One region of the Mesorhizobium sp. USDA 3734 genome, then DNA from elsewhere that is predicted to be linked to it. Evidence: riboswitches for the same ligand, from Rfam matches in the RefSeq annotation. Region 1 holds a riboswitch; each other region holds the start of a gene.

What was found. Region 1 has a riboswitch for cobalamin ahead of ACZ89F_RS30000 (aromatic ring-hydroxylating oxygenase subunit alpha). Riboswitches for the same ligand answer to the same signal wherever they lie in the genome.
Region 2: linked by a shared signal. The riboswitch ahead of ACZ89F_RS11345 (CbtB domain-containing protein) and the one ahead of ACZ89F_RS30000 (aromatic ring-hydroxylating oxygenase subunit alpha) in region 1 are both predicted to bind cobalamin.
Region 3: linked by a shared signal. The riboswitch ahead of ACZ89F_RS11175 (DUF1636 family protein) and the one ahead of ACZ89F_RS30000 (aromatic ring-hydroxylating oxygenase subunit alpha) in region 1 are both predicted to bind cobalamin.

What each region holds. Positions count from the first base shown of each region.
Region 1 covers NZ_JBWCCW010000001.1:6,288,586-6,292,980, reverse strand. The annotation lists gene ACZ89F_RS30010 (PqqD family peptide modification chaperone) at 1-292, opposite strand, end outside; gene ACZ89F_RS30005 (FAD-binding oxidoreductase) at 384-1,484, opposite strand; gene ACZ89F_RS30000 (aromatic ring-hydroxylating oxygenase subunit alpha) at 1,516-2,763, opposite strand; cobalamin riboswitch at 2,877-3,078, opposite strand; gene ACZ89F_RS29995 (DUF680 domain-containing protein) at 3,582-3,782, shown strand; gene ACZ89F_RS29990 (DUF680 domain-containing protein) at 3,854-4,066, shown strand; gene ACZ89F_RS29985 (DUF680 domain-containing protein) at 4,137-4,337, shown strand.
Region 2 covers NZ_JBWCCW010000001.1:2,378,987-2,383,381, reverse strand. The annotation lists gene cobO (cob(I)yrinic acid a,c-diamide adenosyltransferase) at 1-176, opposite strand, end outside; gene cobU (bifunctional adenosylcobinamide kinase/adenosylcobinamide-phosphate guanylyltransferase) at 178-693, opposite strand; gene ACZ89F_RS11350 (CbtA family protein) at 686-1,492, opposite strand; gene ACZ89F_RS11345 (CbtB domain-containing protein) at 1,508-1,687, opposite strand; cobalamin riboswitch at 1,724-1,920, opposite strand; gene ACZ89F_RS11340 (aromatic ring-hydroxylating oxygenase subunit alpha) at 2,060-3,235, shown strand; gene ACZ89F_RS11335 (MFS transporter) at 3,375-4,395, opposite strand, start outside.
Region 3 covers NZ_JBWCCW010000001.1:2,342,117-2,346,511, reverse strand. The annotation lists gene ACZ89F_RS11190 (NuoB/complex I 20 kDa subunit family protein) at 1-114, opposite strand, end outside; gene ACZ89F_RS11185 (NADH-quinone oxidoreductase subunit A) at 105-470, opposite strand; gene ACZ89F_RS11180 (winged helix-turn-helix domain-containing protein) at 802-2,001, shown strand; cobalamin riboswitch at 2,031-2,233, shown strand; gene ACZ89F_RS11175 (DUF1636 family protein) at 2,273-2,701, shown strand; gene cobW (cobalamin biosynthesis protein CobW) at 2,704-3,741, shown strand; gene ACZ89F_RS11165 (cobaltochelatase subunit CobN) at 3,760-4,395, shown strand, end outside.

The DNA.
Region 1 (4,395 bases):
CCAGGCGAACCAGCAGTCCCAGCTCGAGCAATTGTGATACGAAGCCTTCGAGTTCAGCCTGGTCAATCGTCGAGGCGCCAGCGGTCAGCCCGATCAAAGCCTGGGCATCGACGCCGGACGATAGCGCCTGCCAGATCCTGCTGCCCGAATCGGAAAATCCGAAATACTTCCCGTTCGAAAGATCGAGCACGACGGCTTCGCCGTCGAAGGATTCAAAGACAATGTCCTTGCTCGAAATTGCGTAGACATCGGTATGACGCATTGCTTTTGGCCCCCGCAGCTGCGCGAGCAATCGTCGGTCGGCGCGGTCGCTCAGCTTATAAGGCCTGTAAACACTCGATTCTTTCTTGGCAAGCCAGCGTGCACCGGCGGCTCCAAGCGGATCACGCCTCGATTTCGAGGGCCGAAAGCGGTTTTGAGCAACAGGCGAGGATAAAACCGTCGTCGATTTCGTGATCGAGGATGCCGCCATTGTGGCTCATCTCGACGTCGCCCGCGACCTTCCTAACCTTGCAGGTGCCGCACAGGCCGAACTCGCATGCGGCGGGAATCCGCACGCCCGAGGCCCGTGCCGTCTGCAGCACGGTCTGGCCGGCGACGCATTCGGCGTCGACATCCGAAAGCGCGAAACGGATCGGCGTCGCGGCTTCGACGACAATGGCGGCACCGTTTTCAGTCGGCGCGGTGAACGGCGCCGGGATTTCTTCCACGACAGGCGCCGCAAAGCTCTCCTGATGGTATTTCGTCATGTCGAAGCCGGCGGAGTCCAGCATGCCGCGCACGGCGCGCATGAAGGGATCGGGGCCGCAGCAGAAGATTTCGCGCTCACGGAAATCGGGCGCCAGCAGCGGCAGCCGGATCGCATCGATGCGACCCATATGGCCGAACCAGCCCTCGCGGCTCGACCGTTCCTCGATCATGAAGCCGAGCGACAGGCCGGGCATGCGGCTGCCGAGCAGTTCGAGTTCCTTGCGGAAAATGATCTCCTCCGGGCGGCGCGCGCAGTTGACGAAACCGACATCGGTCCATGGCGCACAGTCATTCAGCCAGCGCAGCATCGACATCATCGGCGTCACGCCGGAGCCTGCCGAAATGAACAGATACTTGGCCGCCGGGTGGCTGTGCAGCGAAAAATCGCCGGTCGGCCCGTAGGCCTTGACGTGCGAGCCCGGCGTGAGATGGTCGAACATCCAGCGCGTGCCTGCACTGCCCGCTTGCGCCTTCACCGTCACCGCGATCGAGAACGGCCGCGACGGCGAGGACGACAGCGTATAGGTGCGCATCAGCGGCCCGTCTGATGTCGGCAGTTCAAGCGTCACGAACTGGCCCGGCTTGTAGCGAAACCAGGTCTGGTTGTCGGAGCGGAAGGTGAAGGTCTTGACGTCAGGCGCTTCGTCGCTGACGCCGATCACTTCCAGCACCTGCAGCCTGTCGTTCCACGGCGTCATCTGGTCGAGATGGCGATAGAGGCCAAGATCCGTCATCGCATTCATCCTCTTGTCCCTTTGTTTTATGCTAGGCGACGCTGCGCAACGTCGGCCGGCCGCCCTCGGCAAGGCGCGGCCCGATGAACGACGCGTACCATTCGACGAACTGGATCACGCCACCCTCATGCAGCTCCGAATAGGGGCCGGGCTCATAAGCGGGCGACAGGATGCCGAAGGCGTTTTCCTCGACGATGCGGCGGTCCTGGTCGTTGGTCTCGGTCCAGACATGGGTGAGGTCTTCGATGGTGTAATCGACACCCTCGACCGCATCCTTGTGCACCAGCCACTTGGTCGTCACCGCCGTTTCCGTGGCGCTGATCGGCAGCACCCTGAACGTCACCGCGTGATCGATGAGGATGTGGTTCCATGTCGTCGGATAATGATAGTGCATCAAGGTGCCGATCCCTTCGGTGGAGACAGTGTCGGAGAGGTTCTTCTTCACCGCCAGCTTGCCGGTCATGGTGTAGCTGACGGCGTCGCGCAGCAGCGGCGCGCGGGTGGCGCGATACTGTCCGGCCGGATCGATGCGGAATTTGCTCGGCAGGCCTGATGCCTCGCATTTGGCCCAGTGCGCGACCATCTCGGGGTCGCTGTCGGCGCCGTTGACGCCGGTCACCGTCGGCGCCTCGGGGAAGGTCTTGCACAGCTCAGGGTGGTTGGCGACGCAGTGGTAGCACTCGCGGTTGTTCTCCCAGACCAGCTTCCAATTGCCTTTCTCGATAATCGTGCTCTCGAAGGCGATCTTTGCCTCGCGCAAACGGTGCGGCAAAAGATAGGGTTCGATCATCGCCCGCATCGGCGCGAAGTCAGCCGGCTCCTTGGCCAGGCAGATGAAGATGTAGCCGCCGACGCTCTCGCAGGCGACCGGCTTCAGGCTGAACTGGCTTTTGTCGAAACCGTCGGCCATCTGACGGGCAAACAGCAGGCGGCCGTCGAGTTCATAGGTCCACTGATGATAGGGACAGACGAGCTTTGCCGCCGTACCCTTCTCCGTGTTGCAGACGCGGCTGCCGCGATGTCGGCAGGAATTGTGGAAGGCGTTGATCTTGCCTTGCTGGTCACGGACAAGAACGACCGGATAGTCGCCGATCTGCACGGTGATGTAGCTGCCCGGCTTCGGCAGTTCGCAATCATGGCCGATGAACAGCCAGTCGCGATACCAGATCAGCTCCATGTCGAGCTTGAAATAGTCCGGATCGGTGTAGAAGGGCTGCTCTAGCGAAAAGCCTTGCCGGCGGCCGTTCAAGAGCCTCAGCATGTCGTTGCGAATATCCATGTCCTGTCCTCGCTTTAAGGACTGAACTGGTGGTGACGGAGGAAGGATTGGACGCAGGTCGGCAATGGGCCGGACACGCGCGATCCACCTCTTGACCGCCCACCGCGATCAGTCGAGTCTAGAAATCTCGGGCTGGTTTCCGGGCTCTGGAGTTGTCCTTGCGGACCATCGCGACACCTTCCCAGGCAGTTGCCCAGTGGTCTCCCGTTGCGACTTGAACTCCACCACCGTTGCGGGGGCAGCGCCGGATTCTGACCGGCTTCCCAATTCTCCGCCTCGTCGTCACGAAGCGGCACCTGAGATGGCATGATCTAACCACGATCGCGGGCGCGTCATCGGCATGAAAACGACATCGTATCCATGCGGCGCGACACGCATGCGAAACGTTCCGGTTGGCGATTGCGAAGCTGAAACCCTATCTCCGCGGCAGTCATTCCCTTCTGCAACTTCCCCGAAGCCGCCCCCTGATCGGGGTCAGAAAAGGTTAACAGTTTCGAAAAGTGACTATTAGCTCGCTCTAAAATCGAACCGAACGGTTCGTTTCTGTTGACAGTGCGTGCAGGACGGTGTGAACGCCGGCTCGAAAACCGCCTAAGCGGTGAATATTCGTGATGTAATAACTGTCTGATAAATAAAGAAAAAATTATCCCGTGGGGAGCCTGGGGCGCAATTTCAAGCGCCGGATTCATGGTCCACATGGAACAACTTCGTGATTGGAAAAGGCAGACCGGCCCTACCACATCGGGGCTGTCCGAACGACGCGATTTCCTCCCAAGACACGCCGCTAGACGGACGGGAAAAATACTGGAGTACATAAAATGAAAAAGATCATTCTCACTGCCGCCGCCCTTCTGGCCATTTCCGGCAGCGCCTTCGCTAATGGTAGCGACCACTATGGTTCGAACGCCCCGGCAGCCACTGCTGTCGACAGCTCGTACACCGCTTCGATCAAGAAGTCGGAACCGGCTGCTCAGACGCCTGCTCAGGGTAGCGACCGTAACCTCTTCGGCAACCACTAACAGCCGAATCACCAGTTGACGGCGGGTTCGCCCGCCGCCCTGGCGAAATCCAAAAATTCAGGAGACTTAAGATGAAGAAGATTATTCTTGCTACCGCCGCCGTTCTGGCCATCTCGGGTAGCGCTTTCGCCGGCAGCGACAACTTTGGTTCCAATGGCGCCAACCAGCCTGCCGTCACCTCGGTTGACAGCTCGTATACGGCTTCGGTCCAGCAGAAGTCGGCTCCGGCTGAGAAGCAGCCCGTCGTTCAGGGCAGCGACCGCAACCTCTTCGGCAACAACTAACAGCGGATTCGCAGTTGACGGTGGGTCTGCCCGCCGTCCTGGCGAAATCCAGAAAATTCAGGAGACTAAAATGAACAAGATCCTTATTGCTGCCGCCGCCGTTCTGGCCATCTCGGGCAGCGCTTTCGCCGGCAGTGACAACTTTGGCTCCAATGGCGCCAACCAGCCCGCAGCCGCGGTGGACCAGTCGTACACGGCCTCCACCAAGACGTCGGAACCGGTTGCCCAGACGCCCGCTCAGGGCAGCGACCGCAACCTCTTCGGCCACTAACAGCCAACTCCACGCGGACGGCGGGTCTGTCCCGCCGCCCTGGAGAGGCTTGAAAAAT
Region 2 (4,395 bases), 3.9 Mb from region 1:
AGCATCCGCAGCGCCAGGCCGAAGGCGGCTGTCGTCTTGCCTTTGCCCGGGCCGGTGTTGACGATCAGCAGCCCCTTCTCGACCGTCTTGCTCGCCACCTCGGCATCCTGCACGGCCTTGCGCTTGGCCATCTTGGCGCGATGGCGTTCTTCGTCCCGGTCTTCGATGTCGGTCATGTCATTTCACCTTGAGCGGCAATCCCGCCACCATCAGCAGCACCGTGTCGGCGATGGCAGCGACCTGCTGGTTGAGCCGGCCGGCGGCATCGCGGAAACGGCGCGCCAGTGCATTGTCCGGTACGATACCCTGGCCGACTTCATTGGACACCACGAACCACGGTCCGCGTGGTCGCGACAGCACGTCCGCCAATCGCCGGCATTCCAGGTCGAGATCATGTTCGGCCAGCATATGATTGGTCAGCCACAGCGTCAGGCAGTCGACAAGCACCGGCTGGTCGTCCGGCAAGGCCGCGAGCGCGCCGGCGAGATCGAGCGGTGCGTCGATGGTCGTCCAGCCTTCGCCGCGCCGCGACCGGTGCAGCGAAATGCGTTCGCGCATCTCGTCATCATAGGCTTGCGCCGTGGCGACATAAGTCCATGGCGGCGGCAAACCCGTCGCCAGGGTTTCGGCGTGCGCGCTCTTGCCGGAGCGCGCACCACCGATGAGGAAGGTCAGGGCCCTGCCTTCAGGCAAAGCTGTCGCGCAGGCTGGTCGCCGTGCCGGTGAAGCGGCCACGCACCATGCCGACGACCGCGCCGAGCACCAGCCAGAACACCAGATTGGTCAGCGTCACCGCCACCACGAACTGGTGATGCAGGCCTTCAGGGATCGGCGTCTCGAAACTGTCGGGCTGCGGCGCGCCGACAATATGCGGCGCGACGATCAACGCCACGGCCAGGATCGCCAGCGGCAGCGACTTGCGGAACGCGATCAGGCCAAGGCCGATGGCGGTCGCCACCACGGTTGCCGTCCACCAGATCTGGCGCTGGGTCAGGTCGGCCGCCGGCATGGCCGGCAGTTCCGGCGGCAGGCCGAGGCCCGGCGCCAGCGTGAACACGGCAAAGCCGGCCAAGCCCCAGAACACGCCCTGACGCCAACCACCGATGCCACCGGCGAATTCGGAAACCGCGACCAGGATCAGCGCGAAACCGATGCCGGTGACGACATTGGAAACGACGTTGAAGGCAAAACGCTCGAAGCCGTCGGCCGGCGCCCAGCCCTCGTCCTCAGCGGGAGCCGCCGCTTCCGCCGGTGCCGGCGTGGCGGCGCTCATGGTGTTTGTCGCCGGTGCGGCCGAGCTCATCGCGTTGCCGCTGGTGGCGTCGGCAGGCGCCGCGGCATGGTCATGGCTGTGGCCGCCTTCGGCCTGTTCGTAGACTTCCGCCTTGAGAATGAGCGGCACGGTGGCATAGGCCTGCATGCAGGCGAGAACGACGCCAGCCACGAGCCCGGCGATCGCCGCGATGAACACGACGTTGCGAAACAGATTCATGATGTCAGATCCTCGTCAGTGGCAGGGAAACGCCATCGAATGGCGATTGTCATGGCCTGCATTGTGGACCGCATCGATATGCGAGAAGCCGACAAAGCCGATGACGAAGATGCCGAGCAGCGCCGCGAGCGCGAGCTGCATGAAGCGCGACTGCGAGGAGACGGCGGCGCCGAGGGAGACGGAAGCGGTAGTCATGTCTTGTCCTTTCGCCCTCCACCCGAGGGCATCGAAGTCAGTTTCCTGTCGCCGGCAGGTCTCCTGGCTCGCGGATCAGCGCCCTTCCCCACCTTCCCGAAGAAAAAATCTTCAGTGGCATATGGAGAGGACTACCGCACACAGTTGCGGGGGCAGCCACGGCATTGGGCGAAACTCGCCCGCACCGCATTCCCTCTTGGCTCCAAAATGGAACCGACGACATCAGCGACTATAGGCAGAATCCTCGCCTCCGGCAAACCAAATTCCGCCGACAACCATTGCGAATGCGTCGTACCAGCCGAGGCCCGCCGGTGCCGCAATTGACAATTTTCCTGGCCGGGTGTCGGCTGGCATCCTTGGAGGAAGCCAGCCATGCAGCCCACTGCCAGCGAGCGCGATCCCTACAATGGCCTGACCCGGGCCGAACCGACGCTGCCGTCTTCGGCCTATTGGGATGCAGGCAGCTATCAAGAAGATCTCGACGCCATCTGGTATCGAAGCTGGCTGCTCGTCTGCCGCGAGGCCGACCTTGCGCAACCACTGGCTTTCCGCAGATTCCGCATCGGCACGCAAGACATCCTCGTGCTGCGTGACGAGACCGGCGAACTGCGCGCCTTTCACAACACCTGCCGCCATCGCGGCTCGCAGCTCTGCCAGGAAAGCGAAGGTCGGCTGAAGGCGCGGCTGATCACCTGTCCCTACCACGCCTGGTCCTACTCGTTGCGTGGCGACCTCGTGCGTGTGCCGTCGAAATCGCTGCCTGAAGGCTTCGACAAGGCCGACCATCCGCTTTATCGGGTAGCACTCTCGGTGTGGCGCGGCTTCGTTTTCGTCAACCTGCAGGAGGACGCCGCCGGCTCGGCGCAAACATCCTTCGATCCCGCCTCCGGCGATCTCGGCAATTGGCCGCTGGAGACGCTGGTGAGCGGCCACGTGCTGCGCAAGGTGATGAACTGCAACTGGAAGATTTTTTGGGAAAACTTCAACGAGTGCCTGCATTGCCCAGGCGTCCACAAGGACCTGTCGCGGCTGGTGCCGATCTATGGCCGCGGCCTGATGGGCCGTCACGACGATCCCGAATGGGTTCGCCATGCCGACAATGACGCGCCGGAGTTTTCCGGCGGCCTGCGCGCCGGCGCCGAAACCTGGTCGCGCGACGGCCAGGCGCATGGGCCGGTCTTCTCGAGCTTGACACCGGCCGAGCGCACTGCGGGCCAGACATACGCCACCAGCCTGCCGTCGATGTTCGTCGTCGGCCATGTCGACTATGTCAGGACGGTGCGGCTGGTGCCGCTCGGCCCCGAGCAGACCGAGCTTGTCGCGGAGTGGCTGTTCGCGCCCGAAGCGCTCGCCACGACCGACATCGACAACATCGTCGCCTTCGGCACGCAGGTGCTGGAGGAGGACGCTGATATCTGCGAGGTCAATCAGAGAGGCCTGCGCTCGATGCGCCACCAAGCCGGCGTGCTGATGCCCGAGGAATACGACCTGCACCGCTTCCACAACTGGGTGTGCGAGCGCCACGCAGTACGCAAGGCAACCACCTAGTCGGCCTTCAGAATTCGCTCCGACGAGGCATATGGAGTGGTTTTCGAGAACCGGAGCGCAGCGGACTTTTGGGTCCGTGAGCACCGGAAGCGGAGAAAATCGCGACAGATGTCCGCCGGAGTAGAATTATCAAGGTCGACTAAAGCGATTTCGGCAGATAACGCCAGGTCACAAAGCCACAGACTGCCGCCAGCAGGCCGAGCGTGACGAACACCGAGCCGAGCCCGAAGAAGGCCAGCACCACGGAATAGACCAGCGGCGGCGTCAGTTCGGAAAAATCGAGATAGGTGCGATAGACCGCCGCCATCTGCGATCTTTCATAGGAGCGCACCGAGCGCATGAAGGCGGTCGAGCCGAGTGCGTCGAGTGCAATGGTGAAGAAGGCGCCGCCAAGCAGGAAGGCGCCGGTGAGCAGCGGCACGGTTTCGCCGACGAGGCCCGCCGCCAGCAGCATGGCCGATATGGCGAAATAGGCGAATGTCATGGTCCTGCGGCCGCCAAAGCGCTTTCCTGCCTTGCCCCAGAAAATGGCCATGAACAAAAGCGCGTTGCCGGCCGAAACCAGCAGGCCACCGGCCAGCTTGCCCTCGCCGGTGATCACCATGAACAGCGGCCCATAGACGAAGAACGTCGTCCAGAAACAAGAGCGGCCGAAGGCGATCAGCCAGGCCAGCCGCAGCCTGGGCTGGGCGATGAAGCGGCCTATATTGGCGAGCGGGTTGGCCGGTCGCGTCTTGCCCGGACGGATCGACGGGTTGTCGCCGAGCCGATAGGTCCAGAACAGCGCCAGCAGGGCAAACGCGAACACCGCCACCGCGCCATGCGCGGCATAGATGCCGAAGCGCGTGTAGAGGAAGATGCCGAGCGTCGGCCCACCGGTCCAGGCCAGCATCGACCACGCCATGCGCAGCGATTCGGCCTGCATGAAATCGGTCTTGCGGATGTGGTCCATGATGTAGAGGTTGAGCGTGATCGACAGCGCGCTGGCGCCCATCACCCGGCACAGCATGCCGGCCAATTGCCCGGCAAGCGTGTCGGTGACGAAGAACAGCGAGCCGATGGCCAGCAGGCAGGCGCCTGATGTGTAGACCCAGCGGCGGGCAAAGCGGCGGATCAGCATCGGCATGAACAGCGTCACCGACAGGCCGAGCATCGCCACG
Region 3 (4,395 bases), 3.9 Mb from region 1:
GTTGATCTCGAGGAAGAAGGGATCGTCCTCCCCCACCGGCCTGCCGGTGTTGGGATCGATGATACCTTTGGGCTTCGGCGCGACGAGGGTGCCTGAACTGTCGTTCAATCCCATTCCAGCGCTCCTTTTTTCCATTCATAAGCAAAGCCGATGGTCAGCACCGCCAGGAAGACCATCATCGACCAGAAGCCGAGCATGCCGATCTTCGAGAACGACACCGCCCACGGAAACAGGAAGGCCACTTCCAGGTCGAAGATGATGAACAGGATCGACACCAGGTAGAATCGGATGTCGAATTTCATGCGGGCATCATCGAACGAGTTGAAACCGCACTCGTAGGCGGAAAGCTTTTCGGGATCGGGATTGCGGTAGGCCACCAGGAAGGGTGCGGCCAGCAGCGCCAGGCCGACAACCAGCGCCACGCCTATGAACAGGACGATGGGCAGGTATGAGCTCAAGAGTGCGTTCATGCTCGGCTTTCCGTTGGCGCCAATCCACTTTGATTACAGCACCGGACCCTAATGCGGAAGCGTGACAGTTTAACCGCTGAACCGTTTTAAGGGCCTATGCTGCAACGCGGCGAGGGTTAGCGCAGCACTTCCAGCGAAGCAAGTCAAACCTTGTTCAAAACACTGACCTGGACGGCATATCCGGGGAAACTGGTCCGATCCGCTCTTGTTTGATTTCCTTCGCTTTTTACTCCACTTTTCTCTCCTGACATGGTTGCCGCCAAAACCCTGCTAGCATGGCCCGGAATCATCCATCCGACCCTCGGTCAAAACACTTCAAAGTGATGCCTGCATGAAGGAAAAGATCTCGCTCCCCATGGCCCGGCGCATTGCGCTTGCCGCCCAGGGGTTCCTCGATCCCCGCCCGACCGGCACGCCGGACCGCCGGCATTTTGCCCGCACGCTCTCCCGCACCGGCCTGTTGCAGATCGATTCCGTCAGTGCGGTGGTGCGCGCTCATTATATGCCGCTCTATTCACGCCTAGGCCCCTACCCGCTCGCCTTGCTCGACAACGCGGCCATGACGCGCAAGCGCACGGTGTTCGAATATTGGGCGCACGAGGCCTCCTTCCTGCCGGTCGAGACCTACCCGCTGATGCGCTGGCGCATGCAGCGCGCCGAGCGCGGTGACGAGATGTATCTGGGGCTGGCCAAATGGGGCCGCGAACACGCCGCCTATATCGAAGAGATCTACCGCCAGGTCGCCGAGCGCGGCCCGATCGCCGCTTCCGCGCTGGAAGGCCAGAAAGGTTCGGGCGGCTGGTGGGGCTGGAGCCATGCCAAGCATGCCTTCGAATGGCTGTTCTGGGCCGGGCGCATCACCACGGCGCACCGGCGCGGCTTCGAACGCTTCTATGACCTGCCTGAACGCGTGTTGCCGCAGGCGATCCTCGATCTGCCGGTGCCTGCGGCCGAGGACGCGCACCGCGAATTGCTGCGCATTTCCGCCCGCGCCCACGGCGTGGCGACATCAGGCGATTTGCGCGACTATTTCCGCCTGTCGCCGGCCGATATGAAAGGCCGACTGGAGGAACTGGTCGAAACAGGCGAACTGCTGCCGGTGCGCGTCGAAGGCTGGGACAAGCCGGCTTATCTTCATAAAGACGCCCGTCTGCCACGCAAGGTCGAGGCCCGCGCCCTGCTGGCGCCGTTCGATCCGGTCGTCTTCGAACGCTCGCGCACCGAGCGCCTGTTCGATTTCCACTACCGCATCGAGATCTATACCCCTGCCGACAAGCGGCAATATGGCTACTACGTCCTGCCCTTCCTGCTCGGCGACAGGATCGTCGCGCGCGTCGACCTCAAGGCAGACCGCCCGGCAAGCGTGCTGCGGGTCCATGCGGCCTATGCCGAGTCTGGCGCGCCGCCTGAAACCGCCGCTCAGCTGTTCGAGGAATTGAAGCAGATGCAGGGCTGGCTCGGCCTCGAACGCATCGAAGCGACGCCCGCCGGTGATTTGGGTCCGGCGCTGGCCGACCTGACCGTGTCGTAAGCTCGCGTTGACACCGCTGCCCGCAAAAGCCTAAATCCGTTCCAGACGGTCTCTTCTCTTCAACGAGAGGAGCCAAGAGGGAATGCGGTGCGGGACAAAATCCCAAATCCGCGGCTGTCCCCGCAACTGTAAGCGAAGAGCCAAGGCCGAAAGCCACTGGGAGTTCCCGGGAAGGCGGCTACCAAGGCGATGACCCGCGAGCCAGGAGACCTGCCGTCTGCGACTGTAGAATCCGATCGCCCGGCGGGTTTCCGGGCAAGGAGCCCGATTTTTGGACCACGACAGCAGTTTTTCGGCTGGCACAGCGGATATATCGTCCGGCCATGATGATGCCTTGGCCGGCGTCACCGTCATCGTCTGCGCCTCCTGCCGCGACGAGACAGGCTCCGACGCCCATCCCCGCGCCGGCGAATTGCTGGCGGACGACACGCGCCGCGCTGCATCTGGCGAAGACATCCGCATCCGCAGCGTCGAATGCCTTGGCAATTGCAAGCGGCGCCTGAGTGCCGCCATCCTGCGCGACGGTTGCTGGAGCTATGTCTTCGGCGACCTGACCGCGACCAGCGGCGCCGACCTCGTCACCGGCGCCAAACTCTTCGCCACCTCGACCGATGGCCTGATTCCGTGGCGCGGCCGACCCGATAGCCTGAAGCGTGGCCTCGTTGCCCGCATCCCTCCCCTCGACATGCTGAAGGACTGACCATGACCGCCTCCGTATCCCGTGTTCCCTGCACCGTCGTCACCGGCTTCCTCGGCGCCGGCAAGACGACGCTGGTCCGCCATCTGCTGGAAAACGCCGGTGGCAAGCGTATTGCCATCATCGTCAACGAATTCGGCGACATCGGCATCGATGGCGAGATCCTGAAGGGCTGCGGCATCGACACCTGCCCGGAGGAAAACATCGTCGAACTGGCCAATGGCTGCATCTGCTGCACCGTCGCCGACGACTTCGTCCCGGCGCTTGACCAGATACTCGCGCTGACGCCGAGGGTCGACCACATTCTGATCGAGACCTCGGGCCTGGCTCTGCCCAAGCCGCTGGTCCAGGCTTTCCAGTGGCCGAGCGTGAAAAGCCGGGTGACCGTCGACGGCGTCATCGCTGTGGTCGACGGCCCGGCATTGGCCGAGGGCCGCGTCGCCAACGACATGGACGCCTTGCAGGCGCAGCGCGCTGAGGACGAGACGCTTGATCACGACGACCCGGTGGAAGAAGTGTTCGAGGACCAGATTGCCTGCGCTGACCTGATCATCCTGTCGAAGAGCGACCTGATGGACGCCGCTGGCACCGCTCGCGCCAACGCCATCATCAACGAACACTCCGCCCGCGCGGTTAAGATCGTGCCGACGTCGCATGGCAAGGTCGATCCCTCCGTGTTGCTCGGGCTCGGTCTGGCCGTCGAGGACGACATCGAGAACCGCAAGTCCCATCATGACGGCGCCTTCGACCATGAGCATGACGACTTCGACACCTTCATCGTCGACATTGCCTCGATCGCCAATCCCGATGATCTGGCAAAACGCGTCGCCACCGTCGCCGAAGAAGAAAATGTGCTGCGCGTGAAAGGCTTCGTCGAGGTCGGCGGCAAGCCGATGCGGCTCTTGCTGCAGGCGGTCGGGCCGCGCGTCAACCATTACTATGACCGCGCCTGGACGGCGCAGGACGACCGCCGCTCGCGCCTCGTCGTCATCGGCCTGAAGGGGCTGAACCGCCCGGCGATCGAGCGTATACTCGCCGGCTGATTTCGGACACGGGTCGCGATGCACATCCTCACCACGACATCCGCCTCGCTCGACGACCTCGCCGAGCCGGTCGATCTGCGGCAGACGCCGGCGGATATCGTGGCCCTGTCCTTCACCGACAGCGACCTCGCCGGACTGGCGGCGGCGTGGAAGGCCGATGCCGCCCGCCTGCCCTCGATGCGGCTGGCCGCCCTGCGCGACCTGCGCCACCCCATGTCCGTCGACCTCTGGATCGACAGTGTCGCCCGCCACGCCAAAATCATCCTCGTGCGCATCCTCGGCGGCTACGACTGGTGGCGCTACGGCTGCGACCAGCTCGCCTCGACCGCCCGAGAGCGCGGCATAAAACTGGCGCTGCTGCCCGGCGAGAGCCATGACGAGGATCTGCGCCTGATCGAAGCCTCGACATTGCCGCGCGAGGAGTTGGACGGCCTGCTCGACTATTTCCGCGAGGGCGGCCCGGCGAATATGAATGCGCTGGTGCGGAGGTTGGCGCGGCTGACGGGACAGGATGCGGCCGTCGAAGAGCCGGTCGCTGTGCCGAAAGCCGGTTACTACGACCCCGGCCGCGGCGTCGTCCCCCTCCCCCTCGAGGGGAGGGTCCGGCCGCAGGCCGGGGGTGGGGTCCCCTCCGAAGTGCGCCGGCTTGAAGAG